3 regions of the Saccharopolyspora mangrovi genome follow, and region 3 is predicted to be linked to each of the others. Evidence: riboswitches for the same ligand, from Rfam matches in the RefSeq annotation. Region 3 holds a riboswitch; each other region holds the start of a gene.
The links. Region 3 has a riboswitch for glycine ahead of gcvP (aminomethyl-transferring glycine dehydrogenase). Riboswitches for the same ligand answer to the same signal wherever they lie in the genome.
Positions count from the first base shown of each region.

Region 1: it holds a riboswitch for glycine, as region 3 does, so the genes downstream of both, gcvH (glycine cleavage system protein GcvH) here and gcvP (aminomethyl-transferring glycine dehydrogenase) in region 3, are expected to answer to the same signal.
Region 2: it holds a riboswitch for glycine, as region 3 does, so the genes downstream of both, gcvT (glycine cleavage system aminomethyltransferase GcvT) here and gcvP (aminomethyl-transferring glycine dehydrogenase) in region 3, are expected to answer to the same signal.

Region 1 covers NZ_JAWLNX010000007.1:150,069-160,070, forward strand. Annotated here, with positions in the region: gene R4I43_RS12445 (ABC transporter ATP-binding protein) at 1-2,374, opposite strand, end outside; gene R4I43_RS12450 (ABC transporter permease) at 2,608-3,462, opposite strand; gene R4I43_RS12455 (ABC transporter ATP-binding protein) at 3,462-4,451, opposite strand; gene R4I43_RS12460 (hypothetical protein) at 4,588-5,100, opposite strand; gene ald (alanine dehydrogenase) at 5,602-6,717, opposite strand; gene R4I43_RS12470 (PucR family transcriptional regulator) at 6,885-8,438, opposite strand; glycine riboswitch at 8,548-8,644, shown strand; glycine riboswitch at 8,645-8,740, shown strand; gene gcvH (glycine cleavage system protein GcvH) at 8,793-9,164, shown strand; gene R4I43_RS12480 (L-serine ammonia-lyase) at 9,196-10,002, shown strand, end outside.
Region 2 covers NZ_JAWLNX010000040.1:31,809-41,810, forward strand. Annotated here, with positions in the region: gene R4I43_RS33210 (glycosyltransferase family 2 protein) at 1-1,858, opposite strand, end outside; gene R4I43_RS33215 (NAD-dependent epimerase/dehydratase family protein) at 1,855-2,802, opposite strand; gene R4I43_RS33220 (SRPBCC family protein) at 2,935-3,369, opposite strand; gene R4I43_RS33225 (phosphoenolpyruvate hydrolase family protein) at 3,378-4,208, opposite strand; gene R4I43_RS33230 (Tm-1-like ATP-binding domain-containing protein) at 4,232-5,422, opposite strand; gene R4I43_RS33235 (hypothetical protein) at 5,545-5,715, opposite strand; gene R4I43_RS33240 (acyl-CoA dehydrogenase family protein) at 5,807-6,985, opposite strand; gene R4I43_RS33245 (TetR/AcrR family transcriptional regulator) at 7,091-7,723, shown strand; glycine riboswitch at 7,860-7,956, shown strand; glycine riboswitch at 7,958-8,057, shown strand; gene gcvT (glycine cleavage system aminomethyltransferase GcvT) at 8,177-9,280, shown strand; gene glyA (serine hydroxymethyltransferase) at 9,310-10,002, shown strand, end outside.
Region 3 covers NZ_JAWLNX010000029.1:34,851-44,852, reverse strand. Annotated here, with positions in the region: gene R4I43_RS29305 (beta-N-acetylhexosaminidase) at 1-144, opposite strand, end outside; gene R4I43_RS29300 (NAD(P)H-binding protein) at 248-544, opposite strand; gene R4I43_RS29295 (TetR/AcrR family transcriptional regulator) at 566-1,066, shown strand; gene R4I43_RS29290 (propionyl-CoA synthetase) at 1,081-2,961, opposite strand; gene R4I43_RS29285 (hypothetical protein) at 3,283-3,507, shown strand; gene R4I43_RS29280 (CDP-alcohol phosphatidyltransferase family protein) at 3,658-4,353, shown strand; gene gcvH (glycine cleavage system protein GcvH) at 4,456-4,839, shown strand; gene garA (glycogen accumulation regulator GarA) at 4,958-5,425, shown strand; gene R4I43_RS29265 (bifunctional nuclease family protein) at 5,821-6,297, shown strand; gene R4I43_RS29260 (MerR family transcriptional regulator) at 6,564-7,136, shown strand; glycine riboswitch at 7,220-7,321, shown strand; gene gcvP (aminomethyl-transferring glycine dehydrogenase) at 7,486-10,002, shown strand, end outside.

The DNA of each region.
Region 1 (10,002 bases), on a different contig from region 3:
ACGGATCGGTGAACAGCAGCGCGCCCGCGATGCCCACCAGCGTCAGCACGCTGACCACGAACGTCGCCAAACCCGTCTGCAGGAACGACGACAGCGCGTCGACGTCGGTGGTCATCCGGGTCATGATCCGCCCGGCCAACTCCCGCTCGTAGAAGTCCAGGCCCAACCGCTGCAGGTGCGCGAAGCTGCGCAGCCGCAGCACGTAGAGCAGGGTTTCCCCGGTGCGCGCGGTGATCACGGTCTGCCGCTTGATCACCAGCCACCCACCGGCCACCAGCACCGCGGCGAGCCCCGTGACCAGCCACAACGTCCCGAGGCTCGCGGTCCCGATCCCGCTGTCGATGCCGTGCCGCACCAGCGACGGGAGCAGCACCGAGGTCAGGGCGTCCCCGGCGACGAGTCCGATCGTCAGCAGCAGCCCCCATCGGATCGGGCGCAACAGCCGGGCCAACCGGAAATCCGGGTCCGGGGCGGTGGGATCGGTTCCCCTCACCTGCGGCAGATCGCGGGTCGGCGGCAGCTTGCGGATTCCCTCGATCAACTCCGGCGTCGGGGGAGTCGACATGGTGCTCATGCCGTGGCGGCCGGACGTGGCCACCTCCGGTCCCGGGTTCGCGCCGGGCTCCGCGGTTTCCTCCGGTGACCACAGCTCCGGGGTGATGCCGTCGGGGGAAACATCCGCCTGCCCCTCGCGCGGGGCGTCGATCATCTCGCCCGGTCCGGCCAGCAGTGACCGGAAAAGCGGGCAGCGCTCCCGCAGCTCCTCCTCGGTGCCGACGTCCACCACACGTCCTTCGTCGAGCACCGCGATCCGGTCGGCGAGCGCCAGCGTCGAGCGGCGGTGCGCGATGAGCAGCGTGGTGCGCTGCGCCGTCACCGAACGCAGCGTGTCGTGGATGGCGGCCTCCGTCGCCGGGTCCACCGCCGACGTCGCATCGTCGAGCACCAGCACTCGGGGGTCGGACAGCAGCGCCCTGGCCAGGGCCACGCGCTGCCGCTGACCGCCGGACAGCGTCAGGCCCCGCTCGCCGACGGTGGTGTCGTAGCCGTCGGGGAGGCCCGTGATGAACTCGTGCGCCTCAGCGCCCTTGGCGGCGGCGATCACCTCCTCGTCGCTGGCGTCGGAACGGCCGTAGGCGATGTTGCCGCGGATGGTGTCGGAGAACAGGAAAGCTTCTTCGAAGACGACCCCGACCGCGCTGCGCAGCGAGTCCAACCGCAGGTCGCGGATGTCGAAGGGCTGCTCCGCGTCAGCGGGACCGATCGAGATGCGTCCCGAGTGCACGTCGTAGAAGCGGGGCAGCAGCAGCGACACCGTCGACTTGCCCGAGCCGGCCGGGCCCACCAGCGCCACGGTCTCGCCGGGACGCACCTGCAGCGTGGCGTCCCGCAGCACCGGTTGATCGCGGGTGTAGCCGAAACCGACCCCGCCCAGCCGCACCTCCAGCGGCCCCTCGGGCAGGCGGTGCGCGTCGGGCTTCTCGGTGACCTCGGGCTGCGAGTCGGTGAGCTCGTGGATCCGCTCGACCCCGGCCCGTGCCAGCTGCGCCTGGATCATCACGCTGGAGAGCATTCGGGCGGGACCGGACAGCATCGCGACGTAGCCGGCGAATGCCACGAAGGTTCCCAAGCTCACCTGGTCCTGCAGCACCAGCCAGCCGCCCAGGCCCAGCACTCCCACCTGCCCGGCCGCGGGCAGCGTCGCCAGGCTCGCCGCGGGCAGCGAGGTCATCCGCGCAGCGCGCAGCCGCTCGGCGAACAACCGCCGCGCCCGCGACTCCAGCCTGCCGACCTCGCGCGTCTCCTGGCCGAAGCCCTTCACCACGCGCACGCCGGTGACGGTCTCCTCGACGTGCTGGGCAATGTCGGCCGCGCGCTGCTGAGCCGACCAGGTCGCGGGGAACAGGCTCTTCTTGCTGCGCGCCGAGACCACCGCGATCAGGGGCGCGACGACCAATGCCACCACGGTCAGCAGCGGTGAGAGCCACAGCATCGCCGCGATCGCGAACACGGCCAGCACGGCGGTGCCCGCAGCCAGCGGCAGCATCGACAGCAGCGAGTTCACCAGCTGCAGATCGCTGATCGAGCGGGACACCACCTGCCCGGTGCGCAACTGGTCCTGCTTGCCGCCGTCGAGCCGCTGCATCGCTGCGAACACGGCCCGCCGCAGGTCGTGCTGCACGTCCAGCGCCAGCCGACCAGCGCTGTAGCGGCGGACGAACGCGGCCGCGAACCGGAACGCACCCACCACCAGCAGCACGAGCACGATCCACCACAGCCGCTCGGTGCTGCGGGCGACGGCGTCGTCAACGGCCAGCTTGGTCAGCAGCGGAACCAACGCCTCCAACCCCACCGCGGTCACGGAGGCACCCATCGCCAACACCAACGCGACCGGGTGGCGCCAACATGCGGCGAAGAGGCGACGGATCCAACCGCCGGAGGATCGGCGGGGATTCTCGGAGTCGCTCACCCCGCCAGGTTAGGCGGCCGCACCGACGGTGCAGCACCACCGATCCTGCGGTGTGACCGGTGCCAACGGGTGAGAATGGGAACCTTCCTGTCATTCCGGTCGCAGCACCGAGCCGAGTGGCAGAAAGGTTCACCTGCTCACACCACGTCGCGTCGCTTGCCCACGAACCAGCCACCGGCGACGAACAGCACGGTGTAGCCGACGAACGTCAGCAGGCTGGCCCACCACGGGTGGCCGTAGCTGCCGCCGAAGAACAGGTGCAGGAGTTCGAAGGCTGCGCGCGGGGTGTTCGGCTCGTTGGGACCTGCGACGGCGGAGACGAACAGCGGCACCGCCAGGTTGGAGACGATGCCGTTGCCCGCTGCCCCCGGCAGGTAGGGCCCGATGCCCGATGCGGCGGTGTCGATCAAGCTGATCGACAGGATGAACTCGACCGCGAACTTGTAGACCAGCGGCAGGATGATCACCAGCACGGAGTTGGCGATCAGCGCTCCGAACCCGACCCCGAGCAGCGTCCACAGCAGCATCGACAGCACCCCCGCGCCGCCGACGCCGAGCCAGCTGCTGAAGCTGCCGAAGTTGCCCATGTCCTGGCCCGCGCCCAGCAGCGCCCCGAAGCTCGCGACCAGCACGTTCGCCAGCCCGTAGATCACGCCGATGCTCGCGCAGGAGATCAGCTTCGCCCAGAGCACGGCGCTGCGCGGATTGGCCGTCAGGTAGGTCGTGGTGATGGTCTTGGCGCGGAACTCGCCGGCGAAGGCCATCGCGCCGAACAGCAACGCGAAGATCGTGCCGAAGTTGGTCGACAGCGCCACCGACAGCAGCCCCAGCGGGAGCGAGGCGCTGAACTCCTCGACCATGTCGATGATCCCGCCGAACGCGGTGCCCAACCAGCCCGCACCGAACCCCAGCACGACCACGGGGATCAGCAGCGCCCACCACAGGCTGGTGGTGAAGATCTTCCGGTACTCGGCCTTGATCAGCCCGACCATCACACGCTCCCACCATCGCCGGGCTGCCCCGTTCCGCCTGGCCGCGCCCACATCTCCGGCGTCTGCGGAGCGTAGTGCGCAAGTCCCGCGAACTGGCCGTGGGTGAGGCGGAAGAACAACTGCTCCAGGTCGATGCGCTCGTCCTGCATCCCGTAGAGCGCGACCCCGGCTTCCAGCGCCAAGTCGGCGACCGTGCGGGAGTCGGCGCCGAGCACGGCCAGCCGCCCGTCCGGGAGGTGCTCGACCTGGAAACCGGCTTCCTGGACCTTGCTGACCAGCAATTCCGGGGAATCGGCTTGCACGAGTGCGCGCGACTGCTGAGCGGCGCGGAGCTCCTCGATGTGCCCGTCGTAGACGCACCGGCCCTGGCTGATGATCACCAGGCGGTCCACGGTGTGCTCGATCTCGCGCAGGAAGTGGCTGGACATCAGCACGGTCCGCCCGCCGGCCGCGAACGCCTGGAGGAAACCCCTCAACCACGCGATGCCCTCGGGATCCAGCCCGTTGGCGGGCTCGTCGAGGACCAGCACCCGCGGGTCCCCCAGCAGCGCGGTGGCCAGCGCGAGGCGCTGCCGCATGCCCAGCGAGAAGCCACCGGTCTTGCGGTCGGCGGCCACGCCGAGCCCGACGAGCTCCAGCGCCCGGTCCACCTGACCGTCGGGGACGTCCATCGCGGCGGCGTAGCAGCGCAGGTGGTGGCGGGCGGTGCGGTTCGGGTGGAACCCGTGCGCGTCGAGCACGGCACCCACGACACCACCCGGGTTCGGCAGCCGGTTGAACGGCAGGCCGTTGATGGTGGCGGTGCCCGAGGTGGGCGTGATCAGGCCGAGGATCATGCGCAGCGCGGTGGTCTTGCCGGCCCCGTTGGGCCCGAGGAAACCGGTGACCGCGCCGGGCTGCACCGTGAAGCTGAGGTCCTGCACCGCGTGCACGGGACCGAATCTCTTGTTCAGCCCCTGCACATGGATGAGACCGCTGCCGTCGTGCACTCGCCCCTCCCACGTCCGGTCACCCGTCGGTGTGCCAATCCTGACGGTCCCATCCTGCCGGACGGGTGAGCACTGGAAGCTGCGGCGTGGTGGCCGGATTTGGTCGCGGGTGCCGGACGTGGGCGAGTTCGGCTGGTCAGGCCCGTTCGACGACCGCAGCGCGGTAGATCTTCTGGTGGTCGGTTTCGAGTCGTCCGGTCAGCGGCGGTGGCGACGCGGGAACCGTTGTCAGGTCGGGCCGGATGAACTCGTCGGTGTCCCAGTCGGAGGGGCCGGTGCCCGTTTCCGACACGATGGGTTCGGCGATCACCGCGACCTCGGGTTCGGGTCTGCGCGGGTGGGACCGGGCCTGGCGGCGGAGCTTGCCGCGCCGCTCCTCCGACGCGGAGCGCTCGGTGATCAGCTGGTGGTGCGCGGCCTGCCACACCTTGCACGGCCAAGGCCGGCCGCGCAGCGTGCCCCGGCAGGACGGGCAGCGCCCGTCGCGGCCAGGTTCGTGATCGGCTAAGAGCGTTCGGAGTGCTTCGGTGAGCCGATAGAGCTCGGATCGGGCAATCGGCAGCAGCACTTCGGGAGCGCCTTCGCCCATCGCTCGGTCCAGCGTGTCGAGCCGGTCGAGAACCGCCTTGCGCAGTGCCGTGTCCGTCACGTTTTCTCCCACCCGTCAGCGCGTTTTTCCTGCGTCGGAGTTTTCGGTGGGGAGTGCTGGATGATCAGTCACCCGCCGTTACTCCGATGGGTGACATCGGCATCGCGGGTCCACGCCTGCACGGCCACTCGACCAGACTCACCCCATCGAGTGGTTATCGATTCGGCGGGAAATCGGTCGCGAAGCGCTCGCTCACGCCGTCGGCAAACCGGCGATCTTGTCCTACACTGAGAGTGGCGGCCTGCTCCCGGTGACCCCCAGGCTGGTTGAGCGGGCCGCCCCTATTCTCCCTTTTCACGGCGTTTCCGATTCGCCTGTCGCGGCAATTTGCTCCGCATTCGATCCGGAGTTGCCAATCAACCAATTCGAATTCGAACTCGGGGCAAATTCCCGAGCGGCTCCGCGGCGCTGACGTGCGCAAGGGAACCTTCCTGTCACCGGGCGCGAAACGGGGCTGCGCGGAAGGGAACCTCCCGCGCAGCCCCGCGCGCACCGAGCGGGTCAGGCCAGGACGCTGCTCAACGGCAGGCTCGTGCGGCCGTGCGCCTCGGCGACCGCCTGGTTGACCAGCTGGCCGTCGTGGGTGTTGAGGCCGCCGGCCAGCGCGGCATCGGCGCGGCAGGCCTGCTGCCAGCCGGACTCGGCGATGCGCAGCACGTAGGGCAGGGTCACGTTGGTCAACGCGTGCGTGGAGGTGGTGGGCACCGCCCCCGGCATGTTCGCCACGCAGTAGAAGACCGACTCGTGCACCCGGTAGGTCGGCTCGTCGTGCGTGGTCGGACGGGAATCGGCGAAGCAACCGCCCTGGTCGATGGCGATGTCGACCAGCACGCTGCCCGCCTTCATCTGCGAAACCAGGTGGTTCGACACCAGCTTCGGGGCCTTGGCGCCCGCGATCAGCACCGCCCCGATCACCAGGTCGGCGGAGCGAACGGCCTGCTCCACCGCGTAGCGGTTGGAGGCGACGGTGCGGATCTGGCCGTGGAAGTCGCGGTCGATCTCGCGCAGCTTCTCGACGTTGGTGTCCAGCAGCTCCACATCGGCACCCATGCCCAGCGCCACCCGGGCCGCGTTCAAACCGGCGACTCCGCCACCGATCACCACGACCCGCGCCGGATGAACACCGGGGACACCGCCCGGAAGCACACCGCGACCACCGCTGGGACGCATCAGCGAATGCGCTCCCACCAGCGGCGCGAGCCGCCCGGCGACCTCGCTCATCGGCGCCAGCAGCGGAAGCCCGCCACCCTCGGTCTGCACCGTCTCGTAGGCGATGCCGGTGACACCCGAGGACAGCATCGCGTCGGTCAGCTCGGCGGAGGCCGCCAGGTGCAGGTAGGTGAACAGCACCTGGTCCCGGCGCAGCCGCGGGTACTCCTCGGCGATCGGCTCCTTGACCTTGAGCACGAGGTCGCCCTCGGCCCACACGTCGTCGGCGGTGGCCAGCACCTTCGCACCGGAAGCGAGGTAGTCCTCGTCGGGGATGGAGGAGCCGGTGCCAGCGCCCGCTTCGACGAACACGTCATGACCACGCGTGGTCAGCTCGTGCACACCGGCGGGGGTGATCGCGACCCGGTACTCGTTGTTCTTGATCTCGCGAGGCACTGCGATCTTCACCGTGGAGTCCTTTCGTCGTGTGGAAACAACGATCGGCCGGTGTGGCGCACAACGCATCATTTCCACAGCATGAGATTGGACCCGGCTGTTTGTGCCGCCAGCACAACGCCCGAGCGTGCGGCCGCCGGAGTGGCAGAAAGGTTCCCCTGCTCGCGGCCCGCCGGGCCTCAGCCGTGCTGCGCCCACCGTTCGGCCAGCAGCTGCACCAGCAGCGCCGAGCGGACGTCCGGGTCGTCGAGGTCGACGTCCACCAGCTGACCGATCCGCTTCATCCGGTACCGGAAGGTGTTGGGGTGCACCCGCAGCTCCCGCCCGGCCTGCCGGGGATCACCGGGATGCCGCAGCCACGCGTGCAGCGTTGCCAGGTGCTCGGTTCCCTGCGTGCGGTCGTGCTCGCGCAGCACCACGAGGGGACCCAACGCGGCAACGCCGGCGTCGGTGGCCGCGCCCGCCATCCGGCTGAGCACCAGCAGGTGCCACAGGTCCTCGTAGACCGCGACCCGCTGCCGCACCAGACCCGTGCGCAGCAGGCCGATCAGCTCCTCCGCCTGGGCGCGGGACCGCGGCACGTCGGTGACCGGCACAGACGTGCCCACCGCGATCAGCGGGCGAGGGGAGAGGTCGTGCGACAGCAGCGCTTGGCGCAGTTCGGGCCAACCGCCGCCGCGCTCCCGGTCGGGAACCAGGGCGTAGAGCACCGCGCCGATCTCGGTGACCAGCGGTCGCCGCCCGATGCCGCGGGTGATCCACTCCCACATCGCCAGCCGCTGCCCCTCCGCGGGCTCGTCGGAGGCCGGCATCTCGATCGCGATCACGCGATGCGCTTCGTTGGGCACCGCCAGCTCGTTGGCGGCCGCCCGCCACCCGTCACTGCCGTCGAGCAGCAATCGGACCTGCTCCGCCGACCGCCGCCGCTGCACGTCGGCGACCGCGCGCCAGCGCAACAGCTGCAGCGCCACCAGCGGCGCGGTGTCGGCGAAGGCCGTCGCGCGCTCTTCAGAGACGGGGCCGGGCACCACCGCCCACATCGAGCCGAGCAGCTCCCCGCCCATGCGGATCGGCATCACCAGGCGCGGCAGCGTCCCGTCCTGCTGCCCGGGCACGAAGATCGCCGAACTGCCCTTGGTCAGCTGCCGGAACGTGCCGCGGGCGCGGAACTTCGCCAGCACGTCGTCCGGCTGCTTGCGGCCCATGATCGTGGAGACCCGCGCCGGGTCGGTCAGGTCCTGCCGCGCCGAGTAGGCCAGCACCTGGGAATGGGCGTCCTCGATGGTCACCGGGGCGTCCACGACGTCGGCGACCGCGTCGGCGAGCCGGAACAGGTCCGCCACACCGACGCCGCTCTCCTCCGCCTGCCTGATCCCGCCCGCCAGAGCGGCGCGGATCAGCCACACCAGCTGCGCCCAGGCGGTCCCGGACCGCACCTCGACCAGCGCTATCCCCGCTTCGCGCACGGCCTCCACGACCGCGGCCTCCACGGCGACCGGTGGTTTGAGCAGCACCGCGGCCGCACCTTGCTCACCGCAGTCGCGCACCAGGCGCACCGCCTGCTCGCCGTCACCGATCCCCACGCCCAGCACCAGGTCGCCGCCGGTCGCGGTCGTGGGCTGATCAGGTTCGGCGATCACCACGTCGCCCGCGACGGTGTTGGACTCCGGGCTGATCACCGTGCGAAGCAGGGCCGGGCCGACCCGCTCGACCAGCGCCCGGATGTCGAGCATCGAAGGGTCCTCCTCGACCAAGACGCACCGGCGGAGATCACATGTGCATTGACAGTCCCGCTGGCCCGTTTATCGTTGCTGAGCACATCGACAATCGCATACCGGCCATCGACCCCGTGCGGGAGAGACCCTGCCCAGCAGCGCAGGGCGCCGAAGGAGCAACACTCCCCAGCAAACTCTCAGGCACCCATGACCGCTCGGGCGAGGCGACTCTGGAAAGCGCTCGTCGACGCCGACGGGCCACCCACGGTGCAAGCCGCTGCAGCGGCGAAGCTCTCAGGTTCCGCAACAGAGGGGGAGGCCCAGCCGAAACCGGGGATCGACGTCCCCTCGAAACAGCTTTGGAGCCTCCCGATGTCGCTGCCCACGAACCTGTCCTACACCGAAGAGCACGAGTGGATCGAGGACCGCGGCGAGGTCGCGCGCATCGGCATCACCGAGCACGCCGCCAGCGCCCTCGGCGACATCGTCTTCGTCCAGCTCCCCGAGGTCGGCGACAAGATCGAGGCCGGTCAGGCGTGCGGTGAGCTCGAGTCCACCAAGTCCGTCAGCGACCTGTTCGCGCCCGTCACCGGCGAGATCGTCACCATCAACGAGTCCGTCGTGGACGACCCGGCCGTGGTCAACTCCGACCCCTACGGCGAGGGTTGGCTGATCGAGGTGCGCGTCAGCGAGACGGGTGCGACCCTCACGGCTCAGCAGTACGCCGAATTGATCAACGAGTAGCCGCGAAGCCCGGAACGAGGCGAGACGATCAATGGCGATCGGTGTCTTCGACCTGTTCTCGGTGGGGATCGGCCCGTCCAGCTCGCACACCGTGGGACCGATGCGCGCAGCGCAGCGGTTCACCTCCAGACTGCGCGAGAACGGGACGATCTCCCAGGTCAGCAGGGTCAAAGCGGAGTTGTTCGGTTCCCTCGGCGCGACCGGCCACGGGCACGGGAGCCCGAGCGCGGTCGTGCTCGGGCTGGAAGGGCACCGACCGGAGTCCGTGGACCCGGTGGCCGGCGCGCGGCGGGTGGACGAGATCGAGCGGAGCGGCCTGCTGCGGCTCGGCGGCGACCAGGTGCTGCCCTTCACCAGTGCCCGGGATCTGGTGCTGCACAGGCGCAAATCCCTTCCGCAGCACCCCAACGGATTGCGCTTCACCGCCATCGGCAACGACGGCGGTGAACTGGATTCGGCGGTCTACTACTCGGTGGGCGGCGGTTTCGTCGTGGATGAGGACGCCGCGGGCGCGGATCGGGTCAAAGCCGATGACACAGCGGTTCCCATGCCCTTCCGCACGGGAGCCGACCTGCTGCTGCGCAGCGCTGAGTCCGGCCTGCCGATCAGCGGCGTGATGCTGGCCAACGAGCTGTCGTGGCGCGAGGAGCCCGCGGTGCGCGCGGGGCTGCTCGACATCTGGCGGGTGATGCGGGAATGCGTCGACAACGGATGCCGCAACACCGGTGAGCTGCCCGGCGGTCTGAAGGTCCGGCGCCGCGCGGCGGAGTTGGCCGCGGCCCTGACCGAACAGGACGATCCCCTGGAGTGGGTCACGTTGTTCGCCCTGGCGGTCAAC
Region 2 (10,002 bases), on a different contig from region 3:
CGCGGCCCTCGATCAGCGGTCGCAACAGCTTCGGCAGCTCGGCGATGTCGTACTGGCCGTCGGCGTCGGTGGTGATCACGTAGCGGGCGCCGCGCTGCGCCGCCAGCCGGTAGCCCAGCCGCAGCGCCGCGCCCTGCCCCCGGTTGGTGGGGGCCACGCAGGTGTGGGCGCCGTGCTTGAGCGCGACCTCGGCGGTGCTGTCCTTGGCGCCGTCGACGACCACGAGGGTGTCGACGTCCATGTCGCAGCTGCGGGCCGGGATGGCGTCGAGGACGTCGCCGATCGACTCCTCCTCGTTGTACGCGGCGATGAGCACGACCACCGGCGCGAACCGGTGCTCGCCGTAGCGGGTCGCGTACTCGTCGAGGGCGTCGGAGTCCACCTCGTCGGGGAAGGTCGTCAACATCTGGCTCTCCTCGGAGGGCGTCGATCGGTGTGCGGTGCGGATGGTCTGGGGGCGGCCGAAGATCGCGGTGGCGCCGAGGGCGCCGGCCAGCGGGATGAGCACGAGTCCGGGCAGCTGGTAGCGCCAGGAGAACTCCATGACCGAAGCGGTCAGCAGCGAGGTCGTCACCAGACCGGCGGGCAGCAGCGTCACCGCGCGCAGCCCGCTGCGCCGCGCCCGGCCCGCGCCCAGCACCGCCGCCGTCGCCAGCAGCAGCGCGCCGCCGAGCAGCAGGCCCGGGGTGTAGCCGCCGCCGAGCTGGTAGCCGCGCAGGAACGCGGCGAGCTCGGGGTCGGCGTGCAGTCCGCCGCCGTCGTGGAGCTCGACCCACTCGTGGACGTACCAGTCGGGCGCGAACATCGGGTGGTCGAGCTGGAACTGCCAGCGGTCCAGCGGCACGTCGCCGACGGTCTGGGTCCGGGTGGGCGCGAAGCCCTTGAAGAAGTCGCGGAGCACGCCCTCGGCGATGTCCAGCGGCTGGTTCAGCACGACCTGGCGGGTCAGCGAGCGCTGCGCGGCCTCGACGTCCATGCCCTCGGGCAGCAGGTTGTCGACGTTGGCCTGGACGTCCCACAGGTGCAGGTAGAAGTCGATGCCGAGCTCCTCGCGGACCTCGCGCGGCTCGTCGGGGCACAGCAGCTGCTCCTCGCGGGTCAGCTCCAGCTCGTCGCAGTTCGCCACGACGGCGGCGCGGCCGAACAGCACTCCCCCACCGCCGGAACCGCCGACGCCGAACTTGCCCGCGACGAGCGCGCCGTAGAGGGCGTAGGCCACCACGGCCACGCCGAACCCGGCGACCAGCGCGCCGGTGGCGATCAGCCGGGGACGCCAGCCCCCGCGCGGCCGCAGCCCCGTCGCGAGCAGCACGAACAGCGCTGCGGGCAGCACCAGCGTCAGCCCGACCGAACGCACCATCACCGACAGCGCCAGGACACCACCGGCGATCGCGGCGACCTTGGGCGTGGGCGGGCCCCACCAGCACAGCAGGTACACCGCGACCAGCAGCAGCACCTGGAACAGCAGGTCGGACATGATCAGCTGCTCGATCTGCAGCTGGTAGGCGTCCAGCAGGACCGGCGCGGCGGCCAGCGCGGCCAGCCACTCGCGGACGCCGAAGCGGCGCAGCAGGACGTACACGCCGATGCCCAGGCCGATGCCCAGCAGGTGCTGCACGACGGCGACGCCGGTCAGCCCGCCGATGCCCAGCAGCGGCCACAGGAACCACTCGTAGCCGACCGGGTTGATGCCGCCGGGGTGGAAGACGCCGACGTCGTCGAGGTAGCGGAACGAGTCGATGTAGAGCAGCGCCGGCCGGTAGGCGAGCTGCGTGACGATCCGCAGCACGAGTCCGGCCAGCACCAGCAGCGCCAGCAACCAGTGCCGGCGCAGTGCGCGCGTGAGCGCGGCCGTCACCGCGCTCCGCTGGCGAAGTCCGCCCAGACGGTGCGCAGACCGTCGGTCAGCTCCACCCCCGGCTGGAAGCCGAGCTCGCGCTGGGCCTTGGACACGTCGACGATCACCGCGGGCATCTCGCCGTTCTTGGCGGGCACGTGGGTGACCGGGATGTCGATCTCGGTGGCGGCGCGGACCGCGTCGATGAGCTCCAGCACCGTGATCGACTCGCCGGAGCCGATCACCGCGGTGCCGGTGTACTGCTTGTCCCACGCGGCCAGCACGCCCTGCACGACGTCGTCGAGGTGCACGAAGTCGCGTCGCTGCGCGCCGTCGCCGTAGACCTCGACGCCCTCACCGGCCAGCGCGGCGCGCATCAGGCGAGGCACGAAGCTGTCCTTGTGCCCCATGCCGGGGCCGTAGATGTTGGTGAACCGCAGCGCGCAGGTCGACATCCCGTAGGCGCCCGCGTAGCCGGACAGCAGCATCTCGCAGGCGGCCTTGGTGGCGCCGTAGGGCGTGAGCGGGCGGACCGGCAGCGCCTCGGAGATCGTGCCGTGCCCGATGTCGCCGACCACGGCGTTGGTGGAGGCGAGGATGAACTGCCCGACCTCGCGCTCGCGGGCCAGCTCCAGCAGGTGCTGGGTGACCTCGACGTTGTTGGCGTAGGTCGCGGCGGGCTGCTCGACGGACTTGAGCACCGAGGTGATCGCGGCCAGGTGGACGATGCCGGCGCTGCCGGGCGCGATGGCCCGGTCCCGCACGTCGGCGTCGCGCAGGTCGCCCTCCACGAAGCTCACCAGCGGGTCCTGGAGGGACTCCGGCGGGGCCTGCAGGTCGACGATGGTGACCGGTGTGCCGCGCTCGACGAACGCGCGGACCACGGCGCGGCCTACGAAGCCGGAGCCTCCGGTCACCACGACCCGGTCGGAGTGGGCGATGTCTGCGGGGGTAGGGCTTGGCACGCGCCCGACTCTAACCGGAACGATCCCCCGCCATCCCCGAGGCCTTCACTTTCACGGTTGGCCGGGGAGGGACGTTTCAGCGGAAACCTCCCTCCCCGCACGTGAGGCGGTTTCGGCTGAAACTCCGCTTGATCAGCCCGCGAGGTGCGCCGCTAGTCCTTTCAGACCCGTGGCGTAGACGCCTTGGGCGAAGGTCTTGTCCATCTCGGCTTCGACGTCGGCGTCGGCGTCGAAGCCGGCGGACCACTCCACGAAGCTGCGCCCGGAGTCGGTCACCGGCAGGACGCGGATCGTGGAGCGGTAGCTGCGGACCGGGAACGGGCTGGTCACGAACTCGTAGGTGCAGCTGCGGGCGGCGTCGTCGAGGGCCACCAGCCGCTCCCGGACCTCGCCGCCGTCGCCGAGCTCGAGCCGCCGCACGCAACCGACGCTCGCGGGGTCGCGGCCGTCCTCGATCTCGCTGGAGGCGATCGCCGGGTGCCAGACCGGGAGTCCGTCGAAGTCGCGGACGGCCTCCCACACCTTCTCGACGGGGGCTTCGATGACGGCGCTGGCGTAGCTGCGCATGGCTCCTCCTAGGGCTTGATGTTGGTGAACGCCTTGGTCTGCTCGGTCAGGGCCTTCTCGGTCGGGAGTCGTTCCATGCTGCTGGCGCCGTAGAAGCCGTGGCAGCGCTGGGTTTTCGACAGCACGTAGGCGGCGTCGTCCGGCATCGCGATCGGCCCGCCGTGGCACAGCACCAGGACGTCGTCGCGGACCTCGGCGGCGGCCTGCGACCACTCGTCGATGAGCCGGACGCAGTCGTCGAGGTTCTTGGCGGTCTCCGCACCGATCGCGCCGCCGGTGGTCAAGCCCATGTGGCAGACGATGATGTCGGCACCGGCCTCGGTCATCACCCGCGCGTCGTCGGCGGAGAACACGTACGGGGTGGTGAGCAGATCGGCTTCGCGCGCGGCGGCGACGAGCTCGACCTCCAGCCCGTAGCCCATGCCGGTCTCCTCCAGGTTGGCCCGGAAGGTGCCGTCGATGAGCCCCACGGTCGGGAAGTTCTGGATGCCGGCGAAGCCGAGATCCCGCAGTTCGCGCAGGAAGCGCTCGCGCAGCATGAACGGGTCGGTGCCGTTGACCCCCGCCAGCACGGGCGTGCGCTGCACGACCGGCAGCACCTCGCGGGCCATCTCCACCACGATGTCGTTGGCGTTGCCGTAGGCCAGCAGCCCGGCCAGCGAGCCGCGCCCGGCCATCCGGTAGCGGCCGGAGTTGTAGATGACGATCAGGTCGATGCCACCGGCCTCTTCGCACTTGGCCGACAGCCCGGTGCCCGCTCCCCCACCGACGATGGGTTCGCCGCGCTGGGCTTTGGCGTGGAACTCGCGCAGCAGGTCCGCGCGGTCGAATCCGTTCATCGCCCCTCCAGTCTCGAATGCCCCTACCGGTCGAGGATTTCACGGAACGCCGCCAGCAGCGCCGTGACGAACTCCTCGTCGTTGACGTTGTGGGCGATCCGCAGCACGCGGCGGTCCTCGGTCTGCTCGACCTCGCGCTCGATGGTGTCGAACAGCGCGGCGTCGGCCTCGGGGTCGTGGAAGGGCTGGTCCGGCGCGTCCAACATGGACACACCGCCGAGCGGCAGCAGGAAGCGGACCGGGCCCTGGCAGGCGTTGAGCTTGCGCGCGATGAACGAGCCGATCTCCCGGCATTCCTCCGGCGTGGTGCGCATCAAGGTGACCTGCGGGTTGTGCACGTAGAGGTTGCGGTCCCGGTAGCGCTCCGGAACCGTCTCCAGCGCACCGAAGTTCACCATGTCCAGCGCTCCGCACGAGCCCACGTAGGGCACCCGGGTGCGGGCGATGGCGTCGAGCCGCTGCTCGCCCGCGCTCATCACGCCCCCGGCGACGAGGTCGCAGACCTCGGTGGTGGTGATGTCCAGGACCGCGCGCACCAGGCCGTCGTCGACGAGCTTCTCCATCGCCCGCCCGCCGGTCCCAGTCGCGTGGAACACCAGCGGGTCGAAGTCGGCCTCCAGCTTCCCGGCCGCGGCGGTCACGCAGGGCGTGGTGACGCCGAACATCGACAGCGCGACGGCGGGTTTGTCCTCGGCCTGCGGCATCGGGTGGCTGAGGGCGCCGAGCAGCGCGTGCGCGGCGTTGGCGAGGATGCGGCGGGAGATCCGGTTCAGCCCGGCGACGTCGGTGACCGACGGGAACATCGCGATGTCGGTGGCGTCGACGTAGCCGGACACGTCACCGGAGGCCACAGTGGACACCATCACCTTGGGCACGCCCACCGGCAGTTCCCGCATCGCCGGGGTGACCAGCGCGGTCCCGCCCGAGCCGCCGAGCCCGATGACGCCGTCGACGTCGCGGCTGCGCAGGAAGTGCGCGAAGGCGGTGGCCATCGCGGTCACCGCCGTCCCCCGGTCGCCGGTGAACACCGCCGCGACACCGCCCGGGTGGTGCCCGGCGACCTGGGCGGCGGAGACGTCGGCACCCGAAGAGCTCTCACCCGTGGTCGACAGGTCCACGGTGACGACGGGATGCCCCCGGGCGATGAGCTCGGCGACGTAGCCCAGTTCCGCGCCCTTGGTGTCGAACGTTCCGGCGACGTGCGCGCTGCCCAATCGCGACCTCCGTGCTGCCCGTCATCGAGAACAACCCGGGAGGCGACTCTACTGTTGATCGCCCCTCCGGCAACAGAAAAACGGCTCCCGGCCGAAGCCGGGAGCCGTCCTGGGTTTTCCGCTCAGTGGTGACCGCCCTGCGAGCCGGATCCACCCTTGCCCGTGAACTTGTTCTTGACCTGGTCGATCTTTTCCTTGTTCTTCGGGTCGGAGGCGTACTTCTTGGCCTGGTCGATCACCTTCTTGCCCTGCGGGCTCTTCGCGAAGTCGGTGACCTTCTTGAACAGCGACATCATCACTCCCGATGCATCGTGGCCGTTGTTCACCAGGGTACCGACAAATCACCCACGACTCACGGATCCCGCCGTGGAACGGGTGGCGAACTCAGCCGAGGACCCCGCTGATGCTGGCGTGACCCTTGAGCACGTTGCGGGCGATGGTGCGGCGCTGGATCTCGTCGGTGCCCTCGAAGATCCGGAGAAGCCGCAGGTCGCGGTACCAGCGCTCGACCGGCAGCTCCTTGGTGTAGCCCATGCCGCCGTGGATCTGCATGACCCGGTCGACGATCTCGTTGGCGCGCGTGGCGCCGAACAGCTTGGCGATGGACTGCGCGTGCCGGGAGTCCATCCCCTGGTCGACCTGCCAGGCGGCCTGCAGGATCAGCCAGCGCAGCGCCTCGATCTCGACCGCGGAGTCGGCGACCATCCACTGGATGGCCTGCCGGTCGGCGATCGGGGCGCCGAAGGTCTCGCGGCTCTTGGCGTACTCCGAGGCCATCTCGACCAGCCGCTCGCAGGCGCCCAGCGCGTGAGCGGGCAGCAGGTAGCGGCCGCGGCCGATCCACTGCATGGCCAGCCCGAACCCGTTGCCGACCTCGCCGAGCACGTTCTCGGCGGGCACCCGGACGTTGTCGAACACCAGCGCGGCCGGCTGGCGCTCGTCGGGGCCCATGATGTCGATCGGCTCGGACTTCCAGCCCATGTCGCGGTCGACGAGGAAGCAGGTGACCCCGCCGTTGGCGCCCTTGTCCCGATCGGTGACGGCGAAGACCATCACGAAGTCGGCGTCGATCCCGCCGGTGATGAAGGTCTTCTCGCCGTTGATGACCCACTCGTCGCCGTCCCGGACGGCGGTGGTGCGCAGGTTCTTCGCGTCCGAACCCGCGCCGGGTTCGGTGATGGCGAAGCAGGACTTGCGGGTGCCCTCGATGGTCGGCAGCAGGTAGCGCTGCTTCTGGTCCTCGTTGGCGTAGTAGAGGATGTTGTCGGCGTAGCCGCCGAAGCGGAACGGCACGTAGGTGCGTCCGAGCTCGACCTCGATCAGCGCCGTCATGACCGCCGAGAGGTTCATCCCGCCGTACTCCTCGGGCGTCTGCACGCCCCAGAACCCGGCGTCCTTGGCCTTGTCCTGCAGTTCGACCAGCTCGTCCTTGCTGAGACCGCGCTGACCCGCCCGCTCCCTGCGCAACACCTCCGGTTCCAGCGGCATGAGCTCCCGCTGGACGAAGTTGCGCACCCAGTCGCGGATGTCGCGCTCGGTGTCGGAGAGCGAGAAGTCGACCATCGCGTCGTTCCTTTCCGTGCAGGCCGGTAACTAACACCGTTAGTTTTATGGCAGCCTAGAACCGTTCCGGCGCACGCCGCAAGGGATTCCGGCGAGGAGAAGACGTTGCCCCGACCCAGCACACCCCGCCTCTCCCCGGACCGCATCCGGAGGACGGGGCTGGAGATCATCGACGCCGAGGGCCTGGAAGCGCTCTCGATGCGCAGGCTGGCCGAACGCCTCGACGTGCGCGCGGCCTCGCTGTACAACCACGTGGCCACCAAGGAAGACCTGCTGCACGAGATCGCCGACGAGGTGATGCGCGAGGTCGACGTCTCCGGGTTCGCCCAGGACTGGATCACCGGACTGCGCACCTGGGCCCGCTCCTACCGCGCGGCCCTGGCCGGCCACCCGAACCTGGTCCCGTTCATCGCCTACGGCCCGGCCCGCCGCGACGCCGCGCTGCGCGCCGCAGACGCCGTGCACGGCGGCCTCACCAGCGCCGGGTGGCCCCAGCGCTACGCCACGATGATCGGCGCCTCGACGAAGTACCTGGTCGTCGGCTCGGCGATGGGGTCGTTCAGCCACGGCTTCCCCGCCGACGCCGCGCTCTACACCAACCGCTACCCGCACCTCAGCAGAGCCCACCTGCTCCACCAGAAGGCCGCCGAGATAGACACGGCCAGCTTCGAGCTCGCCCTCACCGCCCTCATCGACGGCCTCAAGGTCCAACACCAACAACTCACTGCGGAGACCTGACCCGGGGCCCGGCGCGGGCGCGACGGGGTGTCGCACCGGGCCGCTGCGCAAGGGTCGAGATCACTCGGTCTTCCTGTTGACTGGGGGTGAGGCGGTTCGTAGCGTCTGTGAGCGGTACAACCGAATACCGCGCCGATGACGTCTCGCGGGAGAGACCTCGCCCCGGCCGGGCGAGGCGCCGAAGGAGCAATACTCCCCAGTAAACTCTCAGGCACCATTACCGCAGGACACCAGGCGAAACACGGAGAAAAGCAGGAGCATCGCGCTTCTCGCCCACGGTGCAAACCACCCTGCCGGGTGGTGAAACTCTCAGGCCAATGACTCCGGGGAGACCCCGCCCGACCAGCGCAGACCGCGCCGGTCGGGGGTCGAGGCGCCCCGGATAAGGTTGGGCGCGTGAGCTGACCGGCCCTCGACTGCCGACCGGCACGCCCACCCAGGAGGAGTTTCACCATGTCGTCGCCCCGACAGACACCGCTGCACGCGGTGCACGAGTCCCTCGGCGCCACGTTCACCGAGTTCGCCGGCTGGCAGATGCCGCTGCGCTACAGCGGCGACACCGCCGAGCACAACGCCGTGCGCACCGGCGCGGGACTGTTCGACCTCACGCACATGGGCGAGATCCTGATCAGCGGCCGGCAGGCCGCCGAGGCGCTGGACCACGCGCTGGTCGCCAACGCCTCCGCCATCACCCCTGGTCGCGCGCGCTACACCATGATCTGCAACGACTCCGGCGGCGTGCTCGACGACCTGATCGTCTACCGGCTCGCCGAGCAGGAGTTCCTGGTCGTGGCCAACGCCGCCAACGCCGCGGTGGTCTCCGCCGAGCTGGCCGAGCGGGTCTCCGGCTTCGACGCGAAGCACGCCGACGTCTCCGACGACTACGCGCTGATCGCCGTCCAGGGGCCGAACGCGGTGGCGATCCTGGCGCCGCTGACCGACACCGACCTGAGCACCGTCAAGTACTACGCCGGCTACCGCGCGACGGTCGCCGGCAAGGACGTGCTGCTGGCGCGCACCGGCTACACCGGCGAAGACGGCTTCGAGCTGTTCACCGCCCCCGGCGACGCCGTGGCCGTGTGGCAGGCGCTGAGCGAGTCCGGCGCCGAGCACGACCTGCAGCCCGCCGGGCTGTCCTGCCGCGACACGCTGCGGCTGGAAGCGGGCATGCCGCTGTACGGCAACGAGCTCTCCGCCGACCTGACGCCGTACCACGCGAACCTCGGCCGGGTCGTCAAGCTGGACAAGGACGCCGACTTCGTCGGCAAGTCCGCGCTGGCCGCGGTTGCCGAGAAGCCCACGGAGCGCACCCTGGTGGGACTGACCACTGACCAGCGGCGGGCGCCGCGTCACGGCTACCGCGTCCTCGACGCCGACGGCGCCGAGATCGGCGAGGTCACCAGCGGCGCACCGTCCCCGACCCTCGGACACCCGATCGGAATGGCCTACGTCGACCGGGAGCACAGCGAGCCCGGCACGGCGCTGCAGGTCGACATCCGCGGCCGCAACGTCGCGGTGCAGGTCGTCGAGCTGCCGTTCTACCGCCGCAACGCCTGACTCCAGAAAGAAACAGGAGGCACACACTGATGTCGAACCCGGATCTGTTCAACGATGCCCTGGCAGCGGTTGACCCGGAGGTGGCAGCGGCGGTCGGCGCCGAGCTGGGTCGCCAGCAGAACACCCTCGAGATGATCGCCTCGGAGAACTTCGCCCCGCAGGCCGTGCTGCAGGCGCAGGGCTCGGTGCTGACCAACAAGTACGCCGAGGGCTACCCGGGCAAGCGCTACTACGGCGGCTGCGAGCACGTCGACGTCGTCGAGCAGCTGGCCATCGACCGGATCAAGGACCTCTTCGGCGCCAGCTACGCCAACGTGCAGCCGCACTCGGGCGCGCAGGCGAACGCGGCCGCGATGTTCGCGCTGCTCAAGCCGGGCGACACCATCATGGGCCTGGACCTGGCCCACGGCGGTCACCTGACCCACGGCATGCGGATCAACTTCTCCGGCAAGCTCTACAACGTCGTGCCGTACCACGTCTCCGAATCCGACCACCGGGTCGACATGGACGAGGTCGCGCGCCTGGCCCGGGAGAGCAAGCCGCAGCTGATCGTCGCGGGCTGGTCGGCCTACCCGCGCCAGCTGGACTTCAAGCGGTTCCGGGAGATCGCCGACGAGGTCGGCGCCTACCTGATGGTCGACATGGCGCACTTCGCTGGCCTGGTGGCCGCGGGTCTGCACCCGTCGCCGCTGCCGCACGCGCACGTGGTCACCACGACCACG
Region 3 (10,002 bases):
CACCGATTCCGGCGCGGGCACGATGTCGTCCATCGCGGAGGCGGGTTCGGCGCTCGCCGGGGCCACGGCTCCGGCGGCCAGCAGTGCTCCGGCGACGACGGCCAGCCCGGCCCTCGCCGCCCTCGATCGGGGTCGTGCGCTCATCGTTGTGGCTCCATCCTCGGGGGAACGGTGCACACAAAGGTATAGACCAAAACGGAAGCCGGAAGCCTCCGAACGGACGTATCGGACCGCCGCGGCAGCAGGCTCACCCGGCGATGTAGGCGGCGTTGCGCAGCGACGTCCAGGCGATGCCGGAGTCGGCGAGCATCTCCTCCGTGGCGATGTGGATCCGCGACGGCGGGTACGGGTTGCCGGGGGTGGCGGCGTGCTGGCTCGTGTAGACCAACCGCTGGACGCCGGCTGCCGCGGCGGCCTCGATCGCGTTGCCGTGCAGCCCGGCGACGTCGGCGGTCGGGTCGTTGCCGGACACCAGCAGCACCTGCTCGGCGCCCTCGAACGATGCGCGCAACGCGGCCGGATCCTCGTAGGAGGCCTGCCGCACGCGCACTCCGCGCTCGGCGAGGTGACGAGCTCTGCCGGCGTCGCGGACGCTGACGCCGATCCGCTCGGCGGGCACTCGGGGGTGAGCAAGGCGACGATCTTCGACCGGTTCGGCGGACGGATCGGTCTCATTGACGCCGTCATCGAAGAGGTCGTCGCGGTCGAGCTGCGCGGCATCATCGACCGCACCCGCGCCATCGGCGACCCCTGGGAGCGGTTCGCGCACTACGTCACCGCGATCCGCGACCTGCAGTACCGCCAACCCGCCGCCAACGACGCGATGCTGCAGGTCTACCCCGATGCGCAGAGGCTGCTGGAGATCTGCCGGGTCGCAGGCGAGATCAACGAGGAGCTCATCGAGGTGAGCCGCGCTGCGGGCGCGCTGCGGGCCGAGTTCTGCGCGGACGACCTCCACGCGCTCCTGCACGACAACGCGCTCGCCCTCAAACACGGAACCCGCCCCCGCCGGGAGGACTACGACCGCCGCACCGCATTCCTCCTCGACGGGATCCGCAGGCGGTAGGGGCTCCGCCGGACCTAACCGTCCCCGCGCAACGACGGGCGCAGTTGGTCGAGGACCGACGGGTCCTCGATGGTCGAGGGCACCGCCGTGTCGCCGCGATCGGCGATCTCGCGCATCGACTTGCGCAGGATCTTGCCCGAGCGGGTCTTGGGCAGCCCGTCGACGACCGCGACGTCGCGGAACGCCGCCACCGGGCCGATCTGCTCGCGCACCGTTGCCACCAGCTCCTCGCGCAACGTCTCCGCGGAGATGTCCACACCGGACTTGAGCACCACGAACCCGCGCGGCACTTGGCCTTTGAGCTGGTCGTGCACGCCGATCACCGCGCACTCGGCCACCGCCGGGTGGGCGGCCAGCACCGCCTCCATCGACCCCGTCGACAACCGGTGCCCGGCCACGTTGATCACGTCGTCGGTGCGGCCCATCACGAACACGTACCCGTCGGAGTCGACGTAGCCGTTGTCGCCGGTGACGTAGTAGCCCTCGTAGCGCGACAGGTAGGACTCGCGGAACCGCTCGTCATCGCCCCACAGCGTCGGCAGCGTGCCGGGCGGCAGCGGCAGCTTCAGGCAGATCGCCCCATCGTTGCCCGGCGGCAGCGGGTTGCCGGCCTGGTCCAGCACCGCGATCTCGTAACCCGGCACCGGCACCGTCGGTGAACCCGCCTTGACCGGCATCGGCTCCAGCCCGCGCAGGTTGCTGCAGATCGGCCAACCCGTCTCGGTCTGCCACCAGTGGTCGATCACCGGCACGCCCAGCTGCTCCGCGGCCCAGTGGTAGGTCTCCGGATCCAGCCGCTCGCCGGCCAGGAACAGCGTCTGCAGGCACGAGGTGTCGTGCTCGGCCAGCAGCCGACCGTCCGGGTCGACGCGCTTGATCGCCCGCAGCGCCGTCGGCGCGGTGAACAGCGCCTTCACCCGGTGCTGGGCGATGACCCGCCAGAACGCCCCCGCGTCCGGCGTGCCCACCGGCTTGCCTTCGTAGACCACCGTCGTCGCCCCGGTCAGCAGCGGCGCGTAGACGATGTAGGAGTGGCCGACCACCCAGCCCACGTCCGAGGCGGTCCAGAAGACCTCGCCGGGGGAGATGTCGTAGATGTTGGCCATCGACCAGCGCAGCGCCACGGCGTGCCCGCCGTTGTCGCGCACCACGCCCTTGGGCTTGCCGGTGGTGCCCGAGGTGTAGAGCACGTAGAGCGGGTCGGTAGCCTTGACCGGCACGCACTCGGCGGGCTCGACGCCCGCCAGCGCGTCCTGCCAGTCGACGTCGCGCGGACCCAGTTCGGCGCGCGCCTGCTCGCGCTGGAGCACGATCACCGCGTCCGGCTGGTGCTCGGTCTGCCGCAGCGCCTCGTCGACGATCGGCTTGTACTCCACGACCCGGTTGGGCTCGAGCCCGCACGAGGCCGCCACGATCACCTTCGGCCGGGCGTCGTCGAGGCGCGCCGCCAGCTCCTTGGGCGCGAAGCCGCCGAAGACCACCGAGTGCACCGCGCCGATCCGCGCGCACGCCAGCATCGCGATCGCCGCCTCGGGGATCATCGGCAGGTAGAGCACCACCCGATCACCCCGGGTCACGCCCCGCGCCCGCAGCGCCCCGGCGAAGCGCGCGACCGCCTCCAGCAGCTCCCGGTAGGTCCAGGTCCGCACCACGCCGGTCATCGCCGAGTCCCAGATCAGCGCGGCCTGGTCGCCCCGGCCGTCGCGCACGTGCCGGTCCAGGGCGTTGAAGCAGGTGTTGAGCTCGCCGTCCGGGAACCAGCGGTACATCGGCGCCTCGGAGTCATCCAGCGCTCGTGACGGCTCGCGGTCCCAGTCGATCGCCCGCGCCGCGTCGAGCCAGAAGCCCTCGCGGTCGGTCAGGCTCCGCCGGTAGCTCTCCGCGTAAGCACCCATCGTCCGACTACCTCCCGCGTCCGCTGGAACACCGCCTGTGTAGTACCGCAGATCAGATCATGGCGCCAGGGCCCCGCGCCTCCGTTCGGCCGAAACGCGTTCGTCACGAGCGAAACTTCGGGGTTCGGACGAACGGGCGAACGGAATTCGGTCGCGCTCCCACCTCGTGCGCTTCGGCGACGCCGTTCGCCCGCTGGGCGCTGCGGGTGGGTTTCCAGCGCGACAGCGCGACTTCCAGACCCCACAATCGGCGGCGAGCCGATGGCCGGGCTAACACCGAGGTGTCCCGCGCCGACAAATGAATCGGAGGTGCTACGAACTATGGGCACGATGGAACCGGCAGAGCCTCCCAGGGCAACAGCGACCGTCGACGATCCGAACGACTTGCCGACCGCGCCGTGCAGCGTGGTCTGGAGCGGCGGCCACTCCTACGTCCGCGAGGGGACCGCGGGCGCCCGCTGGGCGGGCGTCGACGATCGCGGCAGAGCCCGGTTCCTCACCGATGCCGAGTTGCGCCGCCGGGGCTGGAGCCGCACCCGCGGCTGACCACCGCCGGACCTCACCGCATCGCAGGAGGTCCCGCCTCCGGCTGGCCGCCAGGTGGGTTGCGCTGGCGATATGAGACCCTGATCGGGTAAGGATGCACAGGTGTGCACCCGTTGCGGGGCAGTGCGCACAACCATTCAGGGGAGGCTCGTGGTGCAGGACGCCGAGCGCACCACGGAAAACACCACGAGCGGGCCGAAGGGCGAGGCCGGTCAGGGACACCGAGGGCCGGGCGACCCGGGCCTGGACCGGATCCGCGAAGTCGCCCGCGGGGTCTGGGCCGACCCCTGGTGGACGCTGCCGAACCTGCTCAGCGTCATCCGCCTGGCCGGCGTTCCGGTCTTCCTCTGGCTGCTGCTCGGCCCGCAGGCCGACCTGCTCGCGCTGCTGGTCCTGGTGATCAGCGGTGCCACCGACTGGCTCGACGGCAAGCTCGCCCGCTGGCTCAACCAGTACAGCCGCATCGGCGAGCTGCTCGACCCCGCCGCCGACCGGCTCTACATCGTCGCCACGCTGATCGCCTTCGTGCTGCGCGACGTCATCCCCTGGTGGGTCGCGGTCGCCCTGGTCGGCCGCGACGTCGTGCTCACCCTGTGCCTGCCGGTGCTGCGCTGGCACGGCTACGAGCCGCCCGAGGTGCACTACCTCGGCAAGGCTGCCACGTTCTGCCTGATGTACGCCTTCCCGCTGCTGCTGCTGGTGCAGGACGACTTCACCGGCGCCGACGTGGTCCGCCCGATCGCCTACGCCTTCACCGCCTGGGGCGGCGCGCTCTACCTGTGGGCCGGGATCCTCTACCTGGGGCAGGTCATCGCCGCCGTGCGCGGCGCCAGAGCGCGCACCTGATCTCCGCTGCGCGTCGTCTTGCGGCCCTCGCCGGGCGGTGAATACGCTCGCCGCGCCGATCACTCGGCACGTTGCACACAGCGGACGAAAGGCGGGACCACCGTGGCGGCCCCGGAGATCAAGTACACCGAAGAGCACGAATGGGTCCAGCTCGTCGGCGAGGGCACGGTGCGCATCGGCATCACCGACTACGCCCAGCAGCAGCTCGGCGACGTGGTGTTCGTGCAGCTCCCCGAGGTGGGGCAGCAGGTCGCCGCCGGGGACTCGATGGGCGAGGTGGAGTCGACCAAGAGCGTCTCCGACATCTACGCCCCGGTGACCGGTGAGGTCACCGCAGGCAACACCGCTCTCGAGGACCAGCCGGAGTTGGTCAACTCGGACGCCGCGGGGGACGGCTGGATGGTGGAGATCCGGCTCGCCGACCCGGACCAACTGGCGGGTCTGCTCGACGCCGACGGTTACCAGAACCTGATCGACCAGGCATGATCGTCCCGCCTGGCCTCCGCTGTGCGACGATGTCAGGAGTCGCTCGTTACGAGGCTGTCCAGGCACGGTACGTTGGGCGCATACTTGGCACGATCTATCCGCGTAGAGGAGAGCTCAGGTGAGCCAAAACAGCGGCTTCGGCGACGTTCCGCCGGAGCAGTCACCGGAGACCACCTCGGTCTTCAGGCCCTTCCTCTCGGAGCCGGAAAGCACCGAGAGCGCGGCCCCGGAGCCTGCCGCCGCAGCCGGGGTCGATGCGCTGCCCGCGGGTTCGGCCCTGCTGGTGGTCAAGCGCGGCCCGAACGCGGGTTCGCGGTTCCTCCTGGACCGCGAGACCACCAGCGCCGGTCGGCACCCGGACAGCGACATCTTCCTGGATGATGTGACGGTCTCCCGGCGGCACGCCGAGTTCCGCCGCGAGGGCAACGACTTCGTGGTGGTCGACGTGGGCAGCCTCAACGGCACCTACGTGAACCGGGAACCGGTGGACACCTCGGTGCTGGCCAACGGCGACGAGGTGCAGATCGGGAAGTTCCGCCTGGTGTTCCTCACCGGGCCGATCGATGGGGGCCAGGGCGGCCGCTGAGGCCGTCGACCAGGGCTTTTTCAACCCGTCAGCGGGGCGGCGCCGCACGGCGTCGCCCCGCTGACGCATGAGGCAGCTGCGCCGCCCGCGCGCACGCGACCTCCCCGCGCCGGGAATTTCCCGGAGCCACAAGCGGTTTCCACCGCGCAGCAGGGCATTTTCCGGGCGAATCGACGGGGCCCTGCGCGGTGTATTGTGCTGGGCAGCGCTCAACGACGAGCTCAGCCAGCGGTCCGGGCGACGAGCCCCGACTACAACGACCGCGATGGCGGTGGTCCACCGGACCGCCGGTGGGAAGGGCGTGTCCGCCGTATCGCGGGTAGCGTCGGAGGCGTCGGTGCGGGACCCTCGACGGGGAAGTCACGCTTCGGCGCGCTGGAGGAGGCGATGTGACGATGAGCAGCGAGATGCGCGTCGTCGGCGTGCGAGTTGAACTACCAGCCAACCAGCCGATCCTGCTGTTGCGCGAGGCGGAGGGCGAGCGCTACCTGCCGATCTGGATCGGGTCGGTGGAGGCGACCGCCATCGCCCTGGAGCAGCAGGGCGTGCGGCCCCAGCGGCCGCTCACGCACGACCTGCTCAAGGACGTCATCGGCGCCCTCGGCCGCGACCTGGAACAGGTCCGGATCACCGATCTGCAGGAGGGCACCTTCTTCGCCGAGCTGGTGTTCGACGGCGATGTGCGGGTGTCCGCGCGACCGAGCGATTCGGTGGCGCTGGCGTTGCGCATCGGTGTGCCGATCCACGCCGACGAGTCGGTCCTCGACGAGGCCGGGCTGATCATTCCGGACGAGCAGGAGGACGAGGTGGAGAAGTTCCGCGAGTTCCTCGACTCCGTTTCGCCGGAGGACTTCCGCGGCGCGGACACGTGACGGACCGGCGGTAGTAGGCCGAACAGACCACACCGGCCCCCGAGTTGCAGGAGCGGCTCGGGGGCCGGATCTCGTGCTCGGGCAACGAGAGCTCGCGCCGCCCGCGCGTCGCGTTGACCCGCCTGCTGAGCGGGCCTACCTTCGGATGTACGCGAATTGCCCCGGTGTGATTCAGCCGGTGTACGGCTTCGCGGCCCTGGATCGCAAACGGTCCAGGCGCTGGTGATCGTCGTCGTCGGCTACGGGCCGGACGAGGGGAGGCAGGCGTGGTGGAGGAAGCAGCGAACTCGGACGCTGTGGAGCAGGGTGCGCTGTTCCCCGACGCCTCGGCCCCGGACGAACTGGTCGGTTACCGCGGGCCGGCGGCCTGCCAGATCGCGGGCATCACCTACCGGCAGCTGGACTACTGGGCGCGCACCAAGCTGGTCGGCCCGTCGATCCGCGGGGCTGCCGGTTCCGGCTCCCAGCGGCTGTACTCGTTCAAGGACATCCTGGTGCTCAAGGTGGTCAAGCGACTGCTCGACACCGGGGTTTCGCTGCACAACATCCGGGTCGCGGTGGAGCACCTGCGCAAGCGCGGCGTTCAGGACCTGGCGAAGCTGACGCTGTTCAGCGACGGCACCACGGTCTACGAGTGCACCTCCGCGGAGGAGGTGGTCGATCTGCTGCAGGGCGGCCAGGGAGTGTTCGGCATCGCGGTCAGCGGTGCGATGCGCGAGATCAGCGGGACCATCCACGAGTTCCCGGCCGAGCGCGCCGACGGCGGCGAGAACATCGAGTCGGCGATCAACGACGAGCTCGCGGCCCGCCGCCGCGACCGCCAGGCGGAGACCGGCTGAACGACAGGCATCGTCCATGTGTGCGGTAGCCGACATTGATGGTCTGATAAACCGCGTTGATCGGGTACTCTGAGCGGCATCGCCGACCCCGTGCGGGAGAGTCCGGTCCTGGTCTTGCCAGGGCAGGCGCCGAAGGAGCAACTCTCCCCGACAACCTCTCAGGCCACCTGGACCGCACGGGCGAGATACCTCTGGAAAGCGGGCACACCTGAAGGTGGGCCCCGCCGACGGTGCAAGCCCGGTCCGCCGGGTGAAGCTCTCAGGCGTTCGCTTGGCGAACAGTGACAGAGGGGGAGAGCAGCCACCGCTGCTTCGCCCTTTGTTCGCCGCGATGATTGAGGTTTTGGCGATGACCGACGCGACGCACGACCGCATCCCACTGGCCGCGCTGGAGCACGGAAGGCCCTTCGCTGACCGCCACGTCGGGCCGATGCCCGCCGAACTGGCCCGCATGCTCGACGTGATCGGCGTCGGCTCCCTGGAGGAGCTGGGGCAGAAGGCCGTCCCGGACAGCATCCGCGAGGGCGACCTGCAGCTGTCGCTGCCGGACCCGGCCACCGAGACCGAGGCGCTGGCGGAGCTGCGCGAGCTGGCCAGCCGCTGCACCCCGCACGCCGAGATGATCGGTCTGGGCTACTACGGCACGGTCACCCCGCCGGTGATCCTGCGCAACGTGCTGGAGAGCCCGGCCTGGTACACCGCCTACACGCCCTACCAGCCGGAGATCTCGCAGGGCCGGTTGGAGGCGCTGCTGAACTTCCAGACGATGGTCGCCGACCTGACCGGGGTGCCGGTCTCCAACGCCTCGATGCTCGACGAGGCCACCGCCGCGGCCGAGGGCATGACCCTGGTGCGCCGCGCGGGCAAGTCGAAGTCGCCGCGCTTCCTGGTCGACGCCGACACGCTGCCGCAGACCATCGCCGTCATCGAGACCCGCGCCGAGCCGCTGGGCATCGAGGTCGAGGTCGCCGACCTGTCGGCCGGTGAGCTTCCCGAGGGCGAGTTCTTCGGCGCCCTGCTGTCCTACCCGGGCGCCTCAGGTGCGGTGCGCGACCACGAGGCGCTGATCGCCGAGATCCACGAGCGCGGCGCCAAGGTCGTGGTGGCCGCCGACCTGCTGTCGCTGACGCTGCTGCGCGCGCCCGGTGAGATCGGTGCCGACGTCGTCGTGGGCAGCACCCAGCGCTTCGGCGTGCCGATGGGCTTCGGCGGCCCGCACGCCGGGTTCATGGCCGTGGGCAAGGGGCTCGAGCGGCAGCTGCCGGGCCGCCTGGTCGGCGTGAGCGTCGACGTCGACGGCAACCAGGCCTACCGGCTCGCGCTGCAGACCCGCGAGCAGCACATCCGCCGCGAGAAGGCCACCAGCAACATCTGCACCGCGCAGGTCCTGCTGGCCGTGGTCGCCTCGATGTACGCGGTCTACCACGGACCGGACGGGCTCAAGGCCATCGCGACCCGCGCGCACCGGATGGCCAGCGTGCTCGCCGAGCAGCTGCGCCGCGGCGGGGTCGAGGTCGTGCACGGCGAGTTCTTCGACACCGTGGTGGCCAAGGTCCCGGGCAAGGCCGACGAGGTGCTGGCCGCCGCCCGGCGGGGCGGCGTGAACCTGCGCCGGGTCGACGCCGACCACGTGGGCATCAGCTGCGACGAGACCACCACCCGCGCCCACCTGGCCCTGGTGTGGGAGGCTTTCGGCGTCGGTGCCGGTGACGTCGACGCGCTGGACGCCGAGACCGCCGACGCGCTGCCCGCCGCGCTGGCGCGCACCTCCGAGTACCTGACGCACCCGGTGTTCCGCACGCACCGCTCCGAGACCTCGCTGCTGCGCTACCTGCGGCAGCTGTCGGACAAGGACATCGCGCTGGACCGCAGCATGATCCCGCTGGGCTCCTGCACCATGAAGCTCAACGCGACCGCGGAGATGGAGCCGATCACCTGGCCCGAGTTCTCCTCGCTGCACCCCTTCGCGCCCGCCCAGGACGCCGAGGGACTGCTCAAGGTCGTCTCCGACCTGCAGGAATGGCTCGCCGAGGTCACCGGCTACGACGCGGTGAGCCTGCAGCCCAACGCGGGCAGCCAGGGCGAGTTCGCGGGTCTGCTGGCCATCCGCGCCTACCACCACAGCCGTGGTGAGGCCGAGCGCGAGGTGTGCCTGATCCCGGCCAGCGCGCACGGCACCAACGCCGCCAGCGCCGTGATGGCCGGGATGCGCGTGGTCGTGGTCCGCTGCGACGAGCAGGGCAACATCGAGATGGACCACCTGCGCGAGCTCGTCGGCACGCACGCGCAGGACCTGGCCGCGATCATGATCACCTACCCGTCGACCCACGGCGTCTACGAGGACACCGTGCGGGCGGTCTGCGGGCTGGTGCACGACGCGGGCGGGCAGGTCTACGTCGACGGCGCCAACCTCAACGCGCTGATCGGCCTGGCCCGGATGGGCAAGTTCGGCTCCGACGTCTCGCACCTGAACCTGCACAAGACGTTCTGCATCCCGCACGGCGGCGGTGGCCCGGGCGTCGGCCCGATCGGCGTGCGCGAGCACCTGGCGCCGTTCCTGCCCAACCACCCGCTGCAGCCCGCCGCCGGTCCGGCCACCGGTGTCGGCCCGATCAGCGCCGCTCCGTGGGGCAGCGCCTCGATCCTGCCGATCTCCTGGGCCTACGTGCGGATGATGGGTGCCGACGGCCTGCGCCGCGCGACCCTGACCGCGGTGGCCTCGGCCAACTACGTGGCGCGCCGGCTGGGCGAGTACTTCCCGGTGCTCTACACCGGTGCCGGCGGGTTCGTGGCCCACGAGTGCATCCTCGACCTGCGGCAGATCAGCAAGACCAGCGGCATCACCGTCGACGACGTCGCCAAGCGG